Regions from separate parts of the Streptomyces sp. NPDC048291 genome, predicted to be linked through region 2. Evidence: predicted binding sites of a transcription regulator. Region 2 holds the regulator's gene; each other region holds the start of a gene.
The links. Region 2 encodes HspR, which represses chaperone genes until heat shock. Its sites were predicted from a motif close to TTGAGNNNNNNNNNCTCAA; they were not measured.

Region 1 (6,971 bases), on a different contig from region 2:
CGGGCCACGTCCTGGCCACCCTCGCGACCGAGGTCCCGGTCGGCCTCGCGGTCCTGGCCGGCCACCTTCCCGACACCTCGCTGCACCGCCTCGACTACGGCATCAGCTTCGGCGTGGCCGCCAGCATCGGCGCGCTCTCCGGTCTCCTCGCCCCCTGGCTGCGCTGGCCGCTGCTGGCCCTGGTCGGCTACAGCCTCGTCACCGACCTCATCGCCTTCCAGGACCCGATGACCAACTGGGGCCACCTGATCTCGCTGGGCATCGGCACCGGCCTCTGGCCGCTGGTACGACGCTGGCGGCGGGAGCGCCTCCAGGCCCTGCCCGTCGCGGTCCCGGCCGCCCCCTGAGCCCTCAGCCGCGCCGCGCCGCCGCCAGCCCTTTCGCCAACTCCGGGATGCCGAGGGCCGCTTCCTGCGCGACCGTGGCGCCGTGCAGGCGGTTGCTGAGCTGGTACGGGTCGGCGGCCAGGTCGTAGAACTCGCGGAAGAGGACCGCGCCGTCGCCCCGCGTGGGCCGGCCCTGACCGTCGAGGCGGGTGCGGTAGTACTCCGTGTACTGCGAGGACCTGCCGATGTGGGTGGCCCAGGTGTGGATCGGCTCCTGGTCCTGCCGGTTCCACCACCACTCGGCCAGGAGGCGGTCGCGGTCGTTGCGGGTGTCCAGGAGCGAGTGGCCGTCGTGCGGGGTGTCCGGGGTGAGGCCGGCCGCGTCCAGGAGGGTCGGGGCGATGTCGACATGGCCGGTGAGCCGGTCGTCGACGGTGCCCCCGCCGAGCCCCCGCGCGGGCCAGGACAGCCAGAACGGCACCTCCAGGCTCGGCCGGTACGGCACCGACTTGCGCAGCCAGCCGTGGTCCGCCCAGCACAGCCCGTGGTCGCTGGTGAACAGCACCAGCGTGTTCTCCAGCTGGCCCAGCGCGCGCAGCTCGTCCCGGAAGTCCCGCATCGCGTCGTCCACCGACAGCAGGGTGCGCAACTGGCGCCCGCGCAGCGCCTTGCCCTGGTCGTACGTGTGCTTCGCGTTCCGCAGGAACGGCGGCTTGTCGCTCTTGTCGCCCTCGTACACGGAGGGCCGGCCCGGCCACTCCGGCACGCGCGCGTGCGCGTACCTCCGCTCCGGGATGTTGAGTTCGTGCGCGCTGCGGGTGGCCACGTACGCGAACCAGGGCCGGGTGTCGGTCCGCGACCGGTCGATGAAGGCGAGGGCGCGGTCCCTGATGACGTGGGTGTTGTAGCCGGGGATGTTCCGGACCGTGCCGTTGTCGTTGTAGTGGCCGTCGTAGTACGCCACCGGTTCCTGGAGGAGCCACTCGTCGAAGTGCGGCGGGTTGTCGCCGGTGTGCCAGTAGTTGAGGTACTTGCCGAACAGGCCGGTGCGGTAGCCGGCCTCGTGCAGCCGGCGCTGCACGGTGGTGTGCTGGTCGAGGTGGTACGGGTGGCGGGTGTCGAGGACGCCGTGGTGGTGCGCGTACCGCCCCGACATGATCGTGGCCCGGGACGGCGCGCACAGCGGGGTGTTGGCGTGCGCCCGGGCGAAGGTGACGCCCTGCCCGCCCAGCCAGTCGGCGGTACGGCGGACCGCCCAGTCCGTCTCCTTGGGCTGGTCGTCGGTGAGGACGAGGAGGATGTTCGGGCGCGGGTCGGTGCGGGGGAGGGGGGAGGGCGTCGATGCCGGGCGGCTTGCGACGGGGGCCGCGGGGGCGGTGCGGGCGGGCGCCGGGATGGCGCCGCCGTCGTCGCCGACGGCGCGCAGGGTCAACGGGACGGCGGCGGCCGCGGCGACGGCTGCGCCGGTGAGCACGGTCCGCCGTGCCGGCCGCTTGGGCGCCGGTTGCTTCTCACTCATGTGTCCCCCCGGGCCCCGTCGTGTGCCGCCATTCGCTGTGCGTCCGCTGGCAGTTTCAGGGCTTTTCCTGTGGGTTGTGTTGCGGTGGTGTAGCGACGGCCTTGCGGGGTCGTGGCGGTGAGCACTCTCTTTTCCCGCCGCAACGGCGCTCGGCCCCGAGGGCGGGCGTTGTCCGGCGGTGCCGGACGGGCGGGGCGATGCGCCGTTGCGGTGGCCGTCGGTTGCCGGGTGCGGTCGCGTCGTGGTTGCTCGCGCAGTTCCCCGCGCCCCTGACGGGGCGCTGATGTGGGCGGAGTTGCCCGGCGGGGCGTTGATGTGGGCGGCGTTGCCCGGCGGGGCGTTGATGTGGGCGGCGTCCGTCAGGTGGCCGGGGTCCAGATGTACGGCGTGGTGGTCGTGATCGCGGTGAAGCCGAGGCGGGTGAGGATCGGGGCGCTGGCGGACGAGGCCTCCACGAGAAGGTAGGGGGCGTTGCGGGCCGCCGCGCGGGTCGCCCGCAGGGCGACGAGGGCGCGGTAGACGCCCTTGCCGCGCCAGTCGGTCAGGGTGGAGCCGCCCAGCAGCATCGCGAAGTCGGATCCGGGGCGGAAGGCCACCCAGGCCGCCGAGACGATCTCTCCGGCGGCCTCGGCGACGTAGATCTCGTAGTCGTCCGGGGTGACCGTGAGCCGGCCCCTCAGGTACTCGGCGAGCCAGGCCATGTCCTGGCCCCACACCGCGGTCTCCAGCGCGGCGATCCGGTCCAGGTCCGCGTCGGCGGTGACCCGGCGCAGGGTCACGCCCGCGGGCAGGGCGGGTGCGGCCACGGCCAGGTCCTCGACCAGGGTGGCCACGACCGTCTCCCGCGGCTCGGGCACGAAGCCCGCCGCGCGCAGCCGGTCGGGGAGGTCCGCCGGGTCGTCGTGCCCGCGCGTCTTCCACTCCACGGCCTCGCCGCGCGCCGCGAAGAAGTCCCGCTGCCGGGCGATCAGCGAGTCCAGTCCGGCGCCGCGCACACCGCCCCAGTCGCGCGGCCCGGTCACGAAGCCGCGGTGCTGGCCCACCACCCGGAGGGCGGGACCGTCGTGCTCGTAGCTGACGCCGGGAGCGGGGGTCGGCTGGACGGCGCGCATCTGGGCGTCGTAGGCCGCCAGCAGGGTCGCGGTGAGGTCGGTGTCGGTCATCGGCCGACCGTACGGGGAATGAGCCCGCGCCGGGCAACTGTTTTTACCGGCGCGGAACCGTGTTCGGCCAGGTCAGCACTCGATCGCTCAGAGCGAACATATGCATGGGAACATTTCTGGGCTCGCAAACATTGAGTCGGCATAACTCAAGTTGACTGCCGAAGGGGAGATCATGGCTTCGACGTCCGCATCACTCACCCTCCCTGTGCTGCCGCTCGACGGCGAGGTCGTGCTGCCCGGGATGGTGGTCCCGCTGGACCTCAAGGACCCTGATGTACGCGCCGCCGTAGAGGCAGCGCAGGCCGCCGCCCGTAACGAGCCCGGCAAGCCCAAGGTGCTGCTGGTGCCGCGGGTCGACGGGACCTACCCGGGCACCGGTGTGCTCGGCACCGTGGAGCAGGTCGGCCGGCTGGCCGACGGCGACCCGGGTGCGCTGATCCGCGGCCGCTACCGGGTGCGCATCGGCGCCGGTACGACCGGCCCGGGTGCCGCCCTGTGGGTGGAGGGCACCCGCATCGACGAGAACGTCCCGGACCCGGTGCCCGGTCATGTCACCGAACTGGTCAAGGAGTACAAGGCCCTCGCCACCGCCTGGCTGCGCAAGCGCGGCGCCTGGCAGGTCGTGGACCGGGTGCAGGCCATCGACGACGTCTCCCAGCTCGCCGACAACTCCGGTTACTCGCCCTTCCTGACCACCGAGCAGAAGATCGAGCTGCTCGAGACCGTCGACGCGGTCGCCCGCCTGAAGCTGGCCACCCAGCAGCTGCGCGACCACCTCGCCGAGCAGGACGTTGCGGAGACCATCGCCAAGGACGTCCAGGAGGGCGTCGACAAGCAGCAGCGCGAGTTCCTGCTCCGCCGCCAGCTGGAGGCGGTCCGCAAGGAGCTGCGCGAGCTGAACGGCGACTCCGCCAAGGACGGCGAGGAGTCCGACGACTACCGCGCCCGCGTGGAGGCCGCCGACCTGCCGGAGAAGGTCCGCGAGGCCGCCCTCAAGGAGGTCGACAAGCTGGAGCGGTCCAGCGACCAGTCGCCCGAGGGATCCTGGATCCGCACCTGGCTGGACACCGTCCTCGAACTGCCGTGGAACGAGCGGACCGAGGACCAGTACGACATCCAGGGCGCCAAGGCGGTCCTGGACGCCGAGCACGCCGGCCTGGAGGACGTGAAGGAGCGGATCACCGAGTACCTGGCGGTACGCAAGCGCCGTAGCGACCGGGGGCTCGGAGTCATCGGCGGGCGCCGTGGCGGTGCCGTGCTGGCGCTCGTCGGGCCGCCCGGTGTCGGCAAGACCAGCCTGGGGGAGTCGGTCGCCCACGCCATGGGGCGGAAGTTCGTCCGGGTCGCCCTCGGCGGCGTCCGCGACGAGGCGGAGATCCGCGGCCACCGCCGTACGTACGTCGGCGCGCTGCCCGGCCGGATCGTGCGGGCGATCAAGGAGGCCGGTTCGATGAACCCGGTCGTCCTGCTCGACGAGATCGACAAGGTGGGCTCCGACTTCCGCGGCGACCCGGCCGCGGCGCTGCTCGAAGTCCTGGACCCGGCGCAGAACCACACCTTCCGCGACCACTACCTGGAGGTCGAGCTCGACCTGAGCGACGTGGTGTTCCTCGCCACGGCCAACGTGCTCGAAGCCATCCCGGAGGCCCTGCTCGACCGCATGGAGCTGGTCCGCCTGGACGGCTACACCGAGGACGAGAAGGTCGTCATCGCCCGTGACCACCTGCTCCCGCGCCAGCTGGAGCGGGCCGGCATCGACAAGGACGAGGTCGTCCTCGACGAGAGCGCGCTGCGCAAGCTGGCCGGCGAGTACACGCGTGAGGCGGGAGTCCGCACCCTGGAGCGGTCGATCGCCCGTCTGCTCCGCAAGGTCGCGGCCCAGCACGAACTCGGTCAGCGGGAGCTGCCGTTCACGATCAGGGACGAAGACCTGCGCGCCCTGATCGGCCGGCCGCACCACGTGCCCGAGTCCGCGCAGGACCCGGCCGAGCGCCGCACGGCGGTCCCGGGCGTGGCGACGGGCCTCGCGGTCACCGGCGCCGGTGGTGACGTCCTCTTCGTCGAGGCGTCCCTCGCCGACCCGGAGACGGGCGCGGCGGGTCTGACCCTCACCGGTCAGCTGGGTGACGTGATGAAGGAGTCGGCGCAGATCGCGCTGTCCTTCCTGCGCTCCCACGGCGCCGAACTGGAGCTCCCGGTCGGCGACCTGAAGGACCGGGGCGTGCACATCCACTTCCCGGCGGGCGCGGTCCCGAAGGACGGCCCGAGCGCCGGCGTCACGATGACGACGGCCCTCGCGTCGCTGCTCTCCGGGCGGCTGGTCCGCACGGACGTGGCGATGACCGGCGAGGTCTCGCTGACCGGCCGGGTGCTGCCGATCGGCGGCGTCAAGCAGAAGCTGCTCGCCGCCCAGCGCGCCGGGGTGACGACCGTCATCATCCCCAAGCGCAACGAGGCCGACCTGGACGACGTCCCGGCCGAGGTGCTGGACAAGCTCGACGTCCACGCCGTGACCGACGTCCGCCAGGTCCTGGAACTGGCGCTCGCGCCCGCCGTGAGCGGCGCGGCGCCGGAGGTTCCGGTAGCGGCGTGACGGACGCTGCCGGATGCGGAGGGCCCGGGTCCCCGAGAGGGGGCCCGGGCCTTCGCCCGGTGCCGGCCAGGTGAAGTCGGCTGCGTATCCGCGCCCCGTCAGGGGCGCGGGGAACTGCGCGACCAGCCCTCACCGGCCCGCGGCGAACGAACCGCGCAACCGGGCGGCGCTCAGCCGTTGGCCAGCGCCACCACCCGGTCGACGGCCCCGTTGAACTTGTCGTGGTCCCCGACCGTCGGCCCGGTCGAGGTGTACTGCCACATCGTGTGCGTCGACCAGCCGGCCGGCAGCGTGCCCACCTCCGAGGCGTACCGGGCGATCCACAGCGGGTTGGTGGAGCCGAAACCGCTGTAGTTGCCGGTGCAGTCGGTCCACCAGCTGGTCGCCGTGTAGATGACGGCGGCGCGGCCGGTGCGGGCCTTGTACCGGTTCAGGAAGTCGGTGATCCAGGTGACCATCCCGCTCTTGGACTTGCCGTAGCAGGACGCGCCGTACGGGTTCCACTCGATGTCGAGGACGCCGGGAAGGGTCCGGCCGTCCTTGGACCAGCCGCCGCCGTGGTCGACGAAGTAGTCGGCCTGGGTGGCGCCGCCCGCGGTGTCCGGGGTCGCGAAGTGGTAGGCGCCGCGGATCATGCCGACGTCGTAGGAGCCGTTGTACTGCTGGGCGAAGTAGGGGTTGGTGTAGTACGTGCCTTCCGACGCCTTGGAGTACGCCCATCTGACCCCGCTGCCCAGCAGGGTCGACCAGGAGACGTCGCCCTGGTAGCTGGCGACGTCGACGCCTTCGGCCTGGGTGGCGAGGTCGGTCTTGGGTGTGCCGCTGCGGCCGTCGTGGGCCAGGACGCCCATACCCATGTAGGCCGAGCCGCGGGCCGGGACGGCCGGGACGGCCGGGCCGGACGCGTTGGCGTGGGCGGGGATCGGGGCGAGTGCCGCGAACAGCAGCACCAGCAGGCCGGTCAGGAGTGTGGGGGCGGGTCTGTGCTCGGGCATGACGTGCCTCCGTGGGGTGAGGTGAGGTCCCAGGTATGCCAGAGGCGGTCGGTCCGAGCGGCGCGACACGACGCAGTGTCACACGGCACGACCCACCACATGGCGTGGGCATGCCAGCAATTGGCTCGGTCCGGACGCTACGCACGGGCCGGACCCCGGGGAAGGGGGTCCGGAGGCTGCCGTTGGTCTACGCCTGCGGAATACTTGGCGAGCTGCGGCGATGACGGGGTTTGACGGAAACTTTCAGGACTGCGAAACCGATCAGGGGTGCTGACGTGCACGAGGACGAAAAGGGCGGCGAACGGCGCGCCGCCACCGGGTTGCCGCCGAGCGGCGCGGACCAGGAGTTCCTGGCCCTGGAACGCGAGTTGACGG
Region 2 (6,971 bases):
TTCCTGCTGCACAACTGGGCGCCCGCGCGGATCGCCCTCGGCGCCACCGGCTCCCTGTTCACCGGGTTCGTGCTGGCCGCCGCCGCGCTGGTCACCCGGTCCGGGTACGACCCCGCCGCCAGCGCGGGCGTGCTGTTCGCGCTCACCGCCGTGGCGAGCGCCGACGTCCTGCTCGTCGTGCTCTCGCGGCTCCTCGCCGGGCGGCCGGTGCTGCGGCGCGGGCCCGACCATCTCGCGCACCGGCTGCGGCGCCTCGGGCTCACCTCGCAGCGGGCGACCGTCGCCCTCGGTGCCGCGTCCTTCGCCGGGGTGCTCGTCGGGGTGCTCGTGCACGGCGGCTGGGTGGCCCGTACCGGCGCCACCTGCGTCGCCTGCGTCACCTTCAGCATCGTGCTGCTACTCCTTCGGGTGCCGGTGTACGGGCCCAGGAACGCCGTATCAACGCAGGTCAGCGGGCACTTGCGTGTAAGGAACGGATAAGACTTGAGTCTGCTCCACTCAGGTCTGTTGACCCAGGGCGAAGCTTGATGCACACTTGAGTCCGTTCCACTCAAGTCAGCTGGAGGAAATCACCATGGCACGTGCGGTCGGCATCGACCTGGGCACGACTAACTCCGTCGTCAGCGTTCTTGAAGGCGGCGAGCCCACCGTCATCACCAACGCCGAGGGTGCCCGGACCACGCCGTCCGTCGTCGCCTTCGCGAAGAACGGCGAAGTCCTCGTCGGCGAGGTCGCCAAGCGCCAGGCGGTCACCAACGTCGACCGGACCATCCGGTCCGTGAAGCGGCACATGGGCACCGACTGGAAGATCCAGCTGGACGGGAAGGACTTCAACCCCCAGCAGATCTCCGCCTTCATCCTGCAGAAGCTCAAGCGGGACGCCGAGGCCTACCTGGGCGAGAAGGTGACCGACGCGGTCATCACCGTCCCGGCCTACTTCAACGACTCCGAGCGTCAGGCGACGAAGGAGGCCGGCGAGATCGCGGGCCTGAACGTCCTGCGCATCGTCAACGAGCCGACCGCCGCCGCGCTGGCGTACGGCCTCGACAAGGACGACCAGACGATCCTCGTCTTCGACCTCGGTGGCGGCACCTTCGACGTGTCCCTCCTGGAGATCGGTGACGGCGTCGTCGAGGTGAAGGCCACCAACGGCGACAACCACCTCGGTGGTGACGACTGGGACCAGCGCGTCGTCGACTACCTGGTCAAGCAGTTCGCGGCCGGCCACGGCGTGGACCTCGGCAAGGACAAGATGGCCCTCCAGCGCCTCCGCGAGGCCGCCGAGAAGGCCAAGATCGAGCTGTCCTCCTCCACGGAGACCTCGATCAACCTGCCGTACATCACCGCCTCCGCCGAGGGCCCCCTGCACCTCGACGAGAAGCTCACCCGCGCCCAGTTCCAGCAGCTGACCGCGGACCTCCTGGAGCGCTGCAAGACGCCGTTCCACAACGTCATCAAGGACGCCGGCATCAACCTCGGCGAGATCGACCACGTCGTTCTCGTCGGCGGCTCCACCCGCATGCCCGCCGTCGCCGAGCTCGTCAAGGAGCTGACCGGCGGCAAGGACGCCAACAAGGGCGTGAACCCGGACGAGGTCGTCGCCATCGGCGCCGCGCTCCAGGCCGGTGTCCTCAAGGGCGAGGTCAAGGACGTCCTGCTCCTCGACGTCACCCCGCTGTCCCTCGGTATCGAGACCAAGGGCGGCATCATGACCAAGCTCATCGAGCGGAACACGACGATCCCGACCAAGCGGTCCGAGATCTTCACCACCGCCGAGGACAACCAGCCCTCCGTCCAGATCCAGGTCTACCAGGGCGAGCGCGAGATCGCGGCGTACAACAAGAAGCTCGGCATGTTCGAGCTGACCGGTCTGCCGCCGGCCCCGCGCGGGGTCCCGCAGATCGAGGTCGCCTTCGACATCGACGCCAACGGCATCATGCACGTGACCGCGAAGGACCTGGGCACGGGCAAGGAGCAGAAGATGACCGTCACCGGCGGCTCCTCGCTGCCGAAGGACGAGGTCGACCGGATGCGCCAGGAGGCCGAGCAGTACGCGGAGGAGGACCACCGCCGCCGCGAGGCCGCCGAGACCCGCAACCAGGGCGAGCAGCTCGTCTACCAGACGGAGAAGTTCCTCAAGGACAACGAGGACAAGGTCCCCGGCGAGATCAAGACCGAGGTCGAGGCCTCCCTTGAGGAGCTCAAGGAGACCCTCAAGGGCGAGGACACCGCCGAGATCCGCACCGCCACCGAGAAGGTCGCGGCCGTCTCCCAGAAGCTGGGCCAGGCCATGTACGCCGACGCCCAGGCCTCCGGTGCCGCGGCCGGCGGTGCCCCCGCCGGTGACGCCGCGGACGACGTGGTGGACGCCGAGATCGTCGACGACGAGCGCAAGGACGGTGCCGCGTGACGGAGGAGACCCCGGGCTTCGAGGAGAAGCCCGACGTCCCCTCCGGCGCCACCCCCGACGACGCCGGGCCGAAGGCCGCTCCCTCCCAGGGGGCGGCCCCGGCCGGGGACGCAAGCGCACAGCTGGCCGGTCTGACCGCGCAGCTGGACCAGGTACGCACCGCGCTCGGCGAGCGCACCGCGGACCTCCAGCGCCTCCAGGCCGAGTACCAGAACTACCGCCGCCGGGTGGAGCGCGACCGGATCACGGTCCGGGAGATCGCCATCGCGAACCTCCTGACCGAACTCCTGCCCGTGCTCGACGACATCGGCCGGGCCCGGGAACACGGCGAACTGGTCGGCGGTTTCAAGTCGGTGGCCGAGTCGCTGGAGACGGTCGCGGCGAAGATGGGCCTGCAGCAGTTCGGCAAGGAGGGCGAGCCCTTCGACCCGACGATCCACGAGGCGCTGATGCACAGCTACGCGCCGGACGTCACCGAGACGACGTGCGTGGCCATCCTGCAGCCGGGGTATCGCATCGGCGAGCGCACCATCCGCCCCGCGCGGGTGGCGGTCGCCGAACCGCAGCCGGGAGCGACGGCGGTGAAGGGCGAGGGGACCGAAGAGGCCCCCGCGGCCGGGGACGAGAAGGACAACGGCCCTGAGGAGGGCTGACGTAATAAGTACCGAGCGGAAGGAGGGGCGTCGGGGATGAGCACCAAGGACTTCATCGAGAAGGACTACTACAAGGTCCTCGGCGTCCCCAAGGACGCCACCGAGGCCGAGATCAAGAAGGCGTACCGGAAGCTCGCCCGCGAGTTCCACCCGGACGCCAACAAGGGCAACGCCAAGGCCGAGGAGCGCTTCAAGGAGATCTCCGAGGCGAACGACATACTCGGCGACCCCAAGAAGCGCAAGGAGTACGACGAGGCCCGCGCCCTCTTCGGCAACGGCGGGTTCCGCCCGGGACCGGGCGCGGGCGGCGGCAACTTCAACTTCGACCTGGGCGACCTCTTCGGCGGCAACGCCCAGGGCGGGGGCGGCTTCGGCGGGGGCGGCGGCGGCTTCAGCGACGTCCTGGGGGGCCTGTTCAACCGGGGCGGCGGCACGGCCGGCCGTACCCAGCCCAGGCGCGGCCAGGACATCGAGTCCGAGGTCACGCTCAGCTTCACGGAGGCCATCGAGGGCGCCACGGTCCCGCTGCGGATGTCCTCGCAGTCCCCGTGCAAGGCCTGTTCGGGCACCGGCGACAAGAACGGCACCCCGCGGGTGTGCCCGACCTGTGTCGGCACCGGACAGGTGGCGCGGGGCTCCGGCGGCGGCTTCTCGCTGACCGACCCCTGCCCCGACTGCAAGGGCCGCGGCCTGATCGCGGAGCACCCCTGCCTGGACTGCAAGGGCAGCGGCCGCGCCAAGTCGTCGCGCACCATGCAGGTCCGCATCCCCGCCGGGGTGACCGACGGCCAGCGCATCCGGCTGCGCGGCAAGGGCGCACCGGGCGAACGCGGCGGCCCCGCGGGCGACCTGTACGTCATGGTGCACGTGGACACCCACCCGGTGTTCGGCCGCAAGGAGGACAACCTCACGGTGACCGTCCCGGTTACCTTCACCGAGGCGGCGCTCGGCGGCGAGGTCAGGGTCCCGACCCTGGGCGGACCGCCGGTCACCCTGAAGCTGCCCCCGGGCACGCCCAACGGCCGCACCATGCGCGCCCGTGGCAAGGGCGCGGTCCGCAAGGACGGCACCCGCGGCGACCTGTTGGTCACCGTCGAGGTGAGTGTCCCGAAGGATCTGTCGGGGAATGCTCGTGACGCGCTGGAGGCGTATCGCGAGGCGACCGCGGGCGAGGACCCGCGGGCCGAGCTGTTCGAGGCCGCGAAGGGAGCATGACAGAGATGGACGGCCGTCGACGTAACCCTTATGAACTGACCGAGGAGACCCCGGTCTACGTCATTTCGGTGGCGGCCCAGCTCTCCGGACTGCACCCGCAGACGCTGCGCCAGTACGACCGCCTCGGCCTGGTCTCCCCGGACCGCACGGCCGGGCGGGGCCGGCGCTACTCGGCCCGCGACATCGAACTGCTCCGCCAGGTGCAGGCGCTGTCCCAGGACGAGGGCATCAACCTGGCCGGCATCAAGCGCATCATCGAACTGGAGAACCAGGTCATAGCGCTCCAGCAGCGCGTGGCCGAACTCCAGGCGGCCGTCGACGGCGCGGCGACCGCGATGCAGCAGCGCGAGGCCGCCGTCCACGCCTCCTACCGCCGCGACCTGGTCCCGTACCAGGAGGTCCAGCAGACCAGCGCGCTGGTGGTGTGGCGACCGAAGAAGGCCAAGGACTAGCAGCAGGCCGTGCGAAGGGGCCCGGAGGATTCTCCGGGCCCCTTCGTGTGTCACCGGCCGACGAAGAAGTTCAGCGACGAACTCTGCTCGCCCTGCCGCCCGTAGGCGTCCACGGCGTACACGGTCATCGTGCACGGCCCGTTGTAGGGAGACGTCCAGGAGAGGTTCCCGGTCGTCGACAGCAGGGTGCCGCTGCTCCCGCAGGCGCCGGCGACCTCCCAGGAGTACCCCTGGAGCCCGCGGTCCTCGTCGCCGGTACCCGGCGCGGCCGTCACCCTGATCGGGGAGCGGGCCGGGATCCCCTCGCTGACCAGGATGAGCTTCGGGGCGGCCGGGCCGGTCGCGGTGGCCGGGGAGAGCCGGTCGACGGTCAGCTCCGCCGAGGGCGCCGACTCGGCGCCGTCCCCGTCCACGGCGGCGACGTAGTAGTACGCCTTGTGCCGCGGGGCCGAGGTGTCCTCGTAGGACGCGTCGGCGCTGCTGCCCAGCAGGGTCCAGCCGCCGTTGGAGACGGTCCGCCGGTAGACCTGGTAGCCGGTGACGGCCGGGTCCTCGGACGGGGTCCAGCTCAGGCCGGTGGCGGCGTCCGCGGGGGTGCCCGTCAGGCCGGCCGGGGCGGCCACGGCGGAGGCGGCCGGGCGGGTCGCCGTCACGGCCGCCGACACCGGGGAGATGTTCCCGGCGGTGTCGACCGCCTGGACGGTGTAGGTGTAGGCCGTGCCGGCCTCCGCGGTGGCGTCGGTGTAGTCCGGGAGGCCCAGGAACTCGGGCCCGTCCGGGTCGGGCTCACCGGCCCGCGAGGCCCACAGCTCGTAGTGGTCGAGGTCCTTCGCCGAAGATGCCCGCCAGGTCACGACGTTGCCCGCGGTGCCCGCCCGGACGGCCACCCCGGTGACCCGCTCCGGAGCGGTGCGGTCGGCGGTGGTGACCTGCCGGTCGGCCGAGCCCGTCGACACGTTGCCCGCCTTGTCGTAGGCGCGCACCTCGTAGAAGTAGACCTTCCCGTCCACGGGCAGCGAGCTGTCGGTGTACGACGTGGCGCCGGTCGTCGCCAGTGGAGTGCCGAACGAGGCGCCCTGCGCGCGGCGGTAGACGCGGTAGCCGGAGAGGTCCATCTCCTTGTTCTTCGACCAGGTCAGCCCGGCCCTGCCGGTGACGGCGTCGTACGACACCGCCGTGCTGCCCGGGGCGAGGGGCTTGACCTTGTCGACGCTCGCCGAGGTGCGCGGTGTGTAGGCGAACCTGACCTTCGCGGCGCCGGTGAAGTTGGCGTAGTCGACGCGCAGGGTGTGCCTGCCGGACGGGACGGTCACGTTGACGGTCTTGGTGACCGTCGTGGTGGTGTTCTTCCACAGGTCGATGCGGCGGGTGCCGTCGACGTAGACCCGGATGCCGTCGAGGCCGGAGGCGGTGAGGGCGAAGGGGCCGCCGGAGCCGAAGTCGCGGGTGACGGTCCAGCGGACGCCGAAGCCGTCCTTGGGGAGGCCGGAGGCGGGGGGCGCCGCTCCAGCTCTCGTCGATCGCGGAGTCGCAGGCGGTTTTTTTCGGGGTGCCCTTGAACGTGGTGTTCGCGAACATCTGCCGTGTGAAGACCGGCGAGTTGCAGGTCGTGGCCGCCGACGCGGTCACGAAGGCGCCGCCGAGCAGTGTGCCGGCGGTGGCGAGCACGACGGTGACGGCCGCGCTGCGTCTGGCTTGGTTCATTCGATCCTCTGGTCGTATCCGAACGACGGGGGCAGTCGTTCCGGATGTCGACTCGTGAGGAAGCGCGTTGGTTGTACGGATCTTTGCCTACCCATGAACTCCCTTTGGATGGAGGGTCCGTAAAGAGTGTTTGGAGGGGGTTCCGCTCATCCTTCACAGGTGCAGCGGAGCGTGGTGTTGCGCACTCGTTAAGTAGTTCCGCTTGACGCCGGGTGTGACGTACGCGTTGGCTTTTCAGACATCTGGGTCGCAAAGCAGCCCACGTCCGGAACGCACCTGAAGTGAGCCCCCGTATGCGTCGTATAGCCATGTTTGTGGCCGCGTCCACGATGACCCTTTCGCTTGCCGGTTGCGGCGTGCTCAACGCGACAGGATCGTCGACGTCCGCGAGCCCGACGAAGGGCAACGACATCACGGTGGGCGTGCTGATGCCGGACAAGATCAACACCCGGTACACCAACTTCGACTACCCGATCATGTCGGCGAAGATCGCCGAGCTGACCAACAAGCAGGGCAAGGTCGACTACCAGAACGCCG
Region 3 (6,971 bases), on a different contig from region 2:
CTGGGAACGGGCACTGAGCTGGTTCGTCTCCTCCTACCCGCTGCTCGGCGGCATCGCGGCCGGCATCACACTGGTCGCCGACGCCGAACTGGCCCGCGCCCACGACATCGCCGTCGCCGCGGTGAACCCCGAGGCAGGCGAGATCTACGTCAACCCGCTGCGGACCATGGACGAAGAGGAGTGGCGGTTCGTCCTCGCCCACGAGATGCTGCACGCGGCCCTCCGCCACGGCGACCGCCTCGGCGCCCGCGACCACTACCTCTTCAACATCGCCTGCGACTACGTCATCAACGGCTGGCTGGTCGAGATGCGCGTCGGCACCATGCCCGAGGGACTGCTGTACGACGCCGGGTTGAGGGGGCTGTCGGCCGAGGAGGTGTACGACCGGATCGCCGTCGACCTGCGAAGGATGCGGCGGCTCGCGACGCTGCGCGGCAAGGGGCGCGGTGACGTGCTCGGCGCACCGCTCGGACCGCCCGGCGCCTACGTCGACCTCGACGAGTTCTACCGCCGCGGACTGTGCCAGGGACTCGACCTGCACCAGACGCAGGACCGGGGCCTGCTGCCCGGCGGCCTGGTCGAGGAGATCCGCGCGCTCAGCCACCCGCCGCTGCCCTGGGACGCCCGACTCGCCCGCTGGTTCGACGAGTTCGTGCCGCGCCCGGAGGCCGTACGGTCGTACGCCCGCCCCTCGCGCCGGCAGTCGTCCACCCCGGACATCCCGCGCGCCGGCCGGTACTTCCCGCCCGAGGAGGTCGCCCGGTGCACCTTCGGGGTGGTCCTCGACACCTCCGGCTCCATGGACCGCACCCTGCTCGGCAAGGCCCTCGGTGCCATCGCCTCCTACGCCGAGGCCCGTGACGTACCGGCCGCACGCGTCGTCTTCTGCGACGCGGCCCCGCACGACGCCGGCTATCTCCCGACCACCGAGATCGCCGGCCGGGTCCGGGTGCACGGCCGCGGCGGGACGGTCCTGCAGCCCGGCGTCGACCTGCTCCAGCGTGCCGACGACTTCCCGCCCACCGCGCCGGTCCTGGTGATCACCGACGGCTGGTGCGACGTCCTGCGGGTCCGCCGCGAGCACGCGTACCTGATCCCGGACGGACGCCGCCTGCCGTTCACTCCCCGTGGGCCGGTCTTCCGGGTGCGGTGAGCCCCGATGTGATCGGATGGGGGCGAGCGAACCGGTTCATTCGCCTTCATCGCCGAAAGGAACAACCGTGGCTACCACGCGCACCGCACACACCGTCTGGGAAGGCAGCCTTACCGAGGGCAACGGTGTCATCACCTTCGACTCCTCCGGTATCGGCGAGCAGCCCGTCACGTGGGCCTCGCGCTCCCAGGAGGCGAACGGCAGGACCAGCCCGGAGGAGCTGATCGCGGCCGCCCACTCCAGCTGCTTCTCCATGGCGCTGTCGCACGCCCTGACCGGGGCCGGCACCCCGCCCACCAAGCTGGTCACCAACGCCGACGTCACCTTCCAGCCGGGCACCGGCATCACCGGCATCCACCTGACCGTCGAGGGCACCGTCCCCGGCCTGGACGCGGACGGCTTCACCGCCGCCGCCGAGGACGCCAAGAAGAACTGCCCGGTCAGCCAGGCCCTGACCGGCACCACCATCACCCTGGACGCGAAGCTCGCCTGATCGCAGTCCCCGCCGCGATGCCGCGCCCCCTCCTCCGAGGGGGCGCGGCATCGTTGTTTACGGGGTACCCGGCATTGACAACGGCTCGCTCAAGTTTTGTGCTGGATTCGGGGAAGCGCCCGGGCGGAAAGGGGACGGACATGGCACGTGCGGTCGGTATCGACCTCGGTACGACGAACTCGGTGGTGGCCCTGCTGGAGGGCGGTGAGCCCACCGTCGTCGCCAACGCCGAGGGGGCGCGTACCACCCCGTCGGTCGTGGCCTTCGCGAAGAACGGCGATGTGCTGGTCGGCGAGGTCGCCAAGCGGCAGGCGGTGACCAACGTGGACCGCACCGCGCGCTCGGTCAAGCGGCACATGGGCGACGCGGCCTGGCGGTTCCCGGAGAGCGGGAGCGTCGACGGCACCCGGTTCCGGGCCCAGGAGCTCTCGGCACGGGTGCTGCAGAAGCTCAAGCGGGACACCGAGGCCTACCTCGGCGAGGACGTCACCGACGCGGTGATCACCGTACCCGCGTACTTCGACGACTCCCAGCGGCAGGCCACCAAGGAGGCCGGGGAGATCGCCGGTCTGAAGGTGCTGCGGATCATCAACGAGCCGACGGCCGCCGCGCTCGCCTACGGCCTCGACCGGGGCGAGGAGCAGACCGTCCTCGTCTTCGACCTCGGGGGCGGCACCTTCGACGTGTCGCTGCTGGAGATCGGCGACGGGGTGATCGAGGTCAAGGCCACCAACGGCGACACGCATCTGGGCGGCGACGACTGGGACCAGCGGGTCGTCGAGCATCTCGTGAAGCGGTTCAAGGGGCAGTACGGCGTCGATCTCGGCAACGACAAGATGGCGGTGCAGCGGCTGCGCGAGGGCGCCGAGAAGGCGAAGATCGAGCTGTCGTCGTCGACGGAGACCTCGGTCAACCTGCCGTACATCACCGCCTCCGCGGAGGGGCCGCTGCACCTGGAGGAGAAGCTGACTCGGGCCCAGTTCCAGGAGCTCACGGCCGACCTGCTGGACCGCTGCAAGAAACCCTTCCACCAGGCCGTCAAGGACGCGGGCGTGCAGGTCTCGGCGATCGACCACGTCATCCTGGTCGGCGGCTCCACCCGGATGCCCGCCGTCACCGACCTGGTCCGCGAACTCACCGGCAAGGACCCGCACAAGGGCGTCAACCCGGACGAGGTGGTCGCGGTCGGCGCCGCCCTCCAGGCGGGTGTCATCCGCGGCGACGTCAAGGACGTGCTGCTGCTCGACGTCACCCCGCTGTCCCTGGGCATCGAGACCAAGGGCGGCATCATGACCCGGCTCATCGAGCGCAACACCACCATTCCGACCCGGCGTTCGGAGATCTTCACGACCGCGGCCGACAACCAGCCCTCGGTGGGCATCCAGGTCTACCAGGGCGAACGCGAGATCGCCGCGTACAACAAGAAGCTGGGCGTCTTCGACCTCACCGGCCTGCCGCCCGCGCCGCGCGGGGTGCCGCAGATCGAGGTGGCCTTCGACATCGACGCGAACGGGATCATGCACGTCTCGGCGAAGGACCTGGCGACCGGCCGCGAGCAGAAGATGACCGTGACCGGCGGCTCCGCCCTCCCCAAGGACGACATCGACCGCATGATGCGGGAGGCCGAGCAGTACGCCGAGGAGGACCGCAGGCGCCGCGAGGCCGCGGAGACGCGGAACCAGGCCGAGCAACTCGTCTACCAGACCGAGAACTTCCTCCGGGAGAACGAGGAGCGGGTGCCGGCCGGCACCAAGGCCGACGTGGAGGCGGCGATCACCGAGCTCAAGGCGCTGCTGGAGCGGAACGCCGACACCGGCGAGCTGCGGCAGGGGGTGGAGAAACTGGCGAGCGTGAGCCAGCAGATGGGGCAGGCCATGTATGCGGCTGCCTCCGGCGGTTCGGCCGAGGAACAGCGGGCGCCCCAGGCCGAGGAGGAGGGAGTGGTGGACGCCGAGATCGTGGACGACGAGAGGGGTGCGGCCGGGTGAGGCACCGCCGGGTTCCGCCGTCGTGGCCGAGCGCCGTTGCGGCGGAGAGAAATACCTAGTTCTCTGTGGTCTCCCAGCCTCTTCGTTCCGGGCGGGGGCCCAGCTGCCTCGGGTCCCTTGAGCGGTACACCAGGTACGGGCGGAACAGGTACTGCACCGGGGCGCTGAACATATGGACCAGGCGGGTGTAGGGGACCAGGGCGATGAGGAGCATGCCGATGACCGCGTGGACCTGGTAGAGGACCGGGACCTCCGCCATGAGTGCCGTGTCCGGGCGGAGGGTGAAGAGGCTGCGGGCCCAGGGGGCGATCGTGGCGCGGTAGTCGTAGCCGTCGCCGGAGCTGTGGCTCAGCTTCGCCGTCATGCCCAGCACGATCGCGGCGACCAGGACCAGGTACATGACCTTGTCGTTCGTCGTCGTGGCGCGCAGGACGGGGGCCCGGGTGCGGCGGCGGTAGAGGAGGAGGGCCAGGCCGGCCACCGCGAGGACGCCCGCGAGCGTGCCGCCGTAGAGGGAGAACAGGTGGTACGTGTGCTCGCTGACGCCGAGCGACCGCGTCCAGGACGCCGGGACGAACAGGCCGACGACATGGCCGGCCAGGACGAACAGGATGCCGTAGTGGAAGACGGGGGAGGCGATGTCCAGCAGCCTCGACTCGTAGACCTGGGAGGAGCGGCTGGTCCAGCCGTACTTGTCGTAGCGGTAGCGCCAGACGAGGCCGGCCACCAGGAGCGCGAGGGCGACGTAGGGCAGGGCGCCCCACAGGAGGGTGGTCATGGGCGCACTCCGCCGGGCGTGGCCGGCAGGGCGGCGCAGACCGCGTCCAGGACGCACGCGTAGGGGGTGCCGAAGTCGGTGAGCCGGGAGCGGAGTTGTGACAGGCAGTCGCGGTGCTCGGTGAGCAGGTCGGTGTTGCCGGTGCGGGCCGTGAACTCCAGGACGGCGGGGAGGAAGTCGGGCAGCTCCTCGCCGGTGAACTCCATGCCGTACGCCTTGTAGATGTCCTGGAACCGGACCAGGGACATGCCCCGGCGCCGGGTGTCGCCGTCCCGCCACCAGCTGAGGTAGAGGCTGTGCCGGTTCTTGAAGTCGAAGACCTGCACGTAGTGCGCGGCCAGCTCCTGCGGTGGGGTCACCGTCGCGTGGTCGGTGAACTCCCGCAGTTGCGGGGCGGCTTCGCGCAGCAGCGGCAGCCGGGCGACGAAGTCGTCGTCCGGGTAGGTGAGACAGAGCGCCGCCGCCTGGTAGAACACCGCGTCCGAGGGCATCAGTCCTCCTTCGCCTCGTCGGGAGTGTCGGCGGTCTGCCGTCTGCGCAGACCGTGGAAGTTCTGCACCGACACCACAGGGAGCAGTTTCCGGCCCGAGTCCTGGCCGAACGGGCCGTCGCCGCCCATGCCGGGGCCGCCGTCGAAGTCGAGGCTGCACCCGTCGGGCAGCGCGGACTCCTCCAGACGGCGGGCGTCGCCGACGGCCGCCGTCGGGATCACGTACCGGTCCTCGTACTTGGCGATCGCCAGCAGCCGGTACATCGCCTCGATCTCCTCGGGCCGCATCCCGACCGCGGCGGTGACCGCCGGGTCCGGTTCCTCGCCCAGGTTGAGCGCCCGCATGTGGGAGCGCATCGCCGCGAGCTTCTCCAGGCAGGCGCGGACCGGGGCCGGGTCGCCCGCGCTGAACAGCTCGGCCAGGTAGGCGAGCGGGATGCGCAGGGTGTCGATCGCAGCGAACAGGTTGTCGGCGTCCTCGCCGTCGTGGCCGGTCTCGGAGAGCGCGTCCACGACGGGGGAGAGCGGCGGGATGTACCAGACCATGGGCAGCGTGCGGTACTCCGGATGCAGCGGCAGGGCCACCCGGTACCTGCTGATCAGGGCGTGGACGGGGGAGCGGCGGGCCGCCTCCGTCCAGTCGTCCGGGATGCCCGCCGCCGCGCAGGCCCGCCGCACGGCCGGATCCTCCGGGTCGAGGAAGACGCCCAACTGGGCTTCGTACAGCGCCTTCTCGTCCTCGGTCTCGGCCGCCGCCGTCACCTTGTCGGCGTCGTAGAGGACGACCCCGAGGTAGCGCAGCCGGCCCACGCAGGTCTCCGAGCAGACCGTCGGCAGGCCGACCTCGATCCGCGGGTAGCACAGGGTGCACTTCTCGGCCTTGCCGGTGGCGTGGTTGAAGTACACCTTCTTGTACGGGCAGCCGGTCACGCACATCCGCCAGCCCCGGCACCGGTCCTGGTCGACCAGCACGATGCCGTCCTCGGTCCGCTTGTACATCGCCCCGGACGGACAGGAGGCCACGCACGACGGGTTGAGGCAGTGCTCGCAGATCCGGGGCAGGTAGAACATGAAGGTCTGCTCGAACTCGAACCGCACCTTGTCCGAGGCATGTTGGCGGGCGCGCTCGACCATCGGATCCAGGTCGCCGTGGGCGGGGGCGCCCGCGAGATTGTCGTCCCAGTTCGCGGACCACTCGATCTTCATCGGTTTGCCGTCGAGCTGGGAGACCGGGCGGGCCACCGGGTAGTCGTCGCCGAGCGGGGCGTCGGTGAGGTTGCGGTACTCGTACGTCCAGGGCTCGTAGTAGTCCTTGATCTCCGGGAGCCTCGGGTTGGCGAAGATCCCGGCCAGCTTGTGCAGCCGGCCGCCCGCCTTCAGCTTCAGGGCGCCCCGCCGGTTCAGCTCCCAGCCGCCGCGCCACCGTTCCTGGTCCTCGTAGCGGCGCGGATAGCCCTGGCCCGGCCGGGTCTCGACGTTGTTGAACCAGACGTACTCCATGCCCCGCCGGTTGGTCCACGCCTGCTTGCAGGTGACCGAACAGGTGTGACAGCCGATGCACTTGTCGAGGTTCATGACCATCGCGATCTGGGCCATCGGACGCATCAGTACTCGACCTCCTGGGCGCGGCGCCGGATCACCGTCACCTCGTCGCGCTGGTTGCCCGTCGGGCCCAGGTAGTTGAAGGCCCAGGACAGCTGGGCGTAGCCGCCGATCAGGTGCGAGGGCTTGAGGATCAGCCGGGTCAGCGAGTTGTGTATGCCGCCGCGCATGCCGGTGGTCTCCGTCTTCGGGACGGCCACCGTGCGCTCCTGGGCGTGGTGCATGTAGACGGTGCCGGCCGGCATCCGGTGCGAGACGACCGCGCGGGCCACCACCACGCCGTTGCGGTTGACCGCCTCCACCCAGTCGTCGTCCCCGACCCCGATCGCGTCCGCGTCCTGCGGGGACATCCAGATGTTCTGGCCGCCCCGGGAGAGCGCCAGCATGAACAGGTTGTCCTGGTACTCGGAGTGGATCGACCACTTGCTGTGCGGCGTGAGGTAACGGACCGTCACCTCCTGCTGCCC

Region 1: the regulator HspR is predicted to act here: its motif matches at 3,140-3,158, upstream of lon (endopeptidase La).
Region 3: the regulator HspR is predicted to act here: its motif matches at 1,721-1,739, upstream of dnaK (molecular chaperone DnaK).

Annotation. Positions count from the first base shown of each region.
Region 1 covers NZ_JBICZC010000004.1:157,796-164,766, reverse strand. Annotated here, with positions in the region: gene ACGF5O_RS11600 (rhomboid-like protein) at 1-347, shown strand, start outside; gene ACGF5O_RS11595 (sulfatase) at 352-1,845, opposite strand; gene ACGF5O_RS11590 (GNAT family N-acetyltransferase) at 2,205-3,008, opposite strand; gene lon (endopeptidase La) at 3,181-5,601, shown strand; gene ACGF5O_RS11580 (lysozyme) at 5,772-6,596, opposite strand; gene ACGF5O_RS11575 (MarR family winged helix-turn-helix transcriptional regulator) at 6,872-6,971, shown strand, end outside.
Region 2 covers NZ_JBICZC010000024.1:46,224-53,194, forward strand. Annotated here, with positions in the region: gene ACGF5O_RS46050 (MraY family glycosyltransferase) at 1-480, shown strand, start outside; gene dnaK (molecular chaperone DnaK) at 575-2,410, shown strand; gene grpE (nucleotide exchange factor GrpE) at 2,407-3,063, shown strand; gene dnaJ (molecular chaperone DnaJ) at 3,100-4,278, shown strand; gene ACGF5O_RS46070 (heat shock protein transcriptional repressor HspR) at 4,284-4,730, shown strand; gene ACGF5O_RS46075 (fibronectin type III domain-containing protein) at 4,781-6,043, opposite strand; gene ACGF5O_RS46080 (hypothetical protein) at 6,292-6,492, shown strand; gene ACGF5O_RS46085 (sugar ABC transporter substrate-binding protein) at 6,728-6,971, shown strand, end outside.
Region 3 covers NZ_JBICZC010000008.1:372,132-379,102, forward strand. Annotated here, with positions in the region: gene ACGF5O_RS23570 (hypothetical protein) at 1-1,153, shown strand, start outside; gene ACGF5O_RS23575 (OsmC family protein) at 1,221-1,646, shown strand; gene dnaK (molecular chaperone DnaK) at 1,787-3,634, shown strand; gene narI (respiratory nitrate reductase subunit gamma) at 3,690-4,412, opposite strand; gene narJ (nitrate reductase molybdenum cofactor assembly chaperone) at 4,409-4,903, opposite strand; gene narH (nitrate reductase subunit beta) at 4,903-6,507, opposite strand; gene ACGF5O_RS23600 (nitrate reductase subunit alpha) at 6,507-6,971, opposite strand, start outside.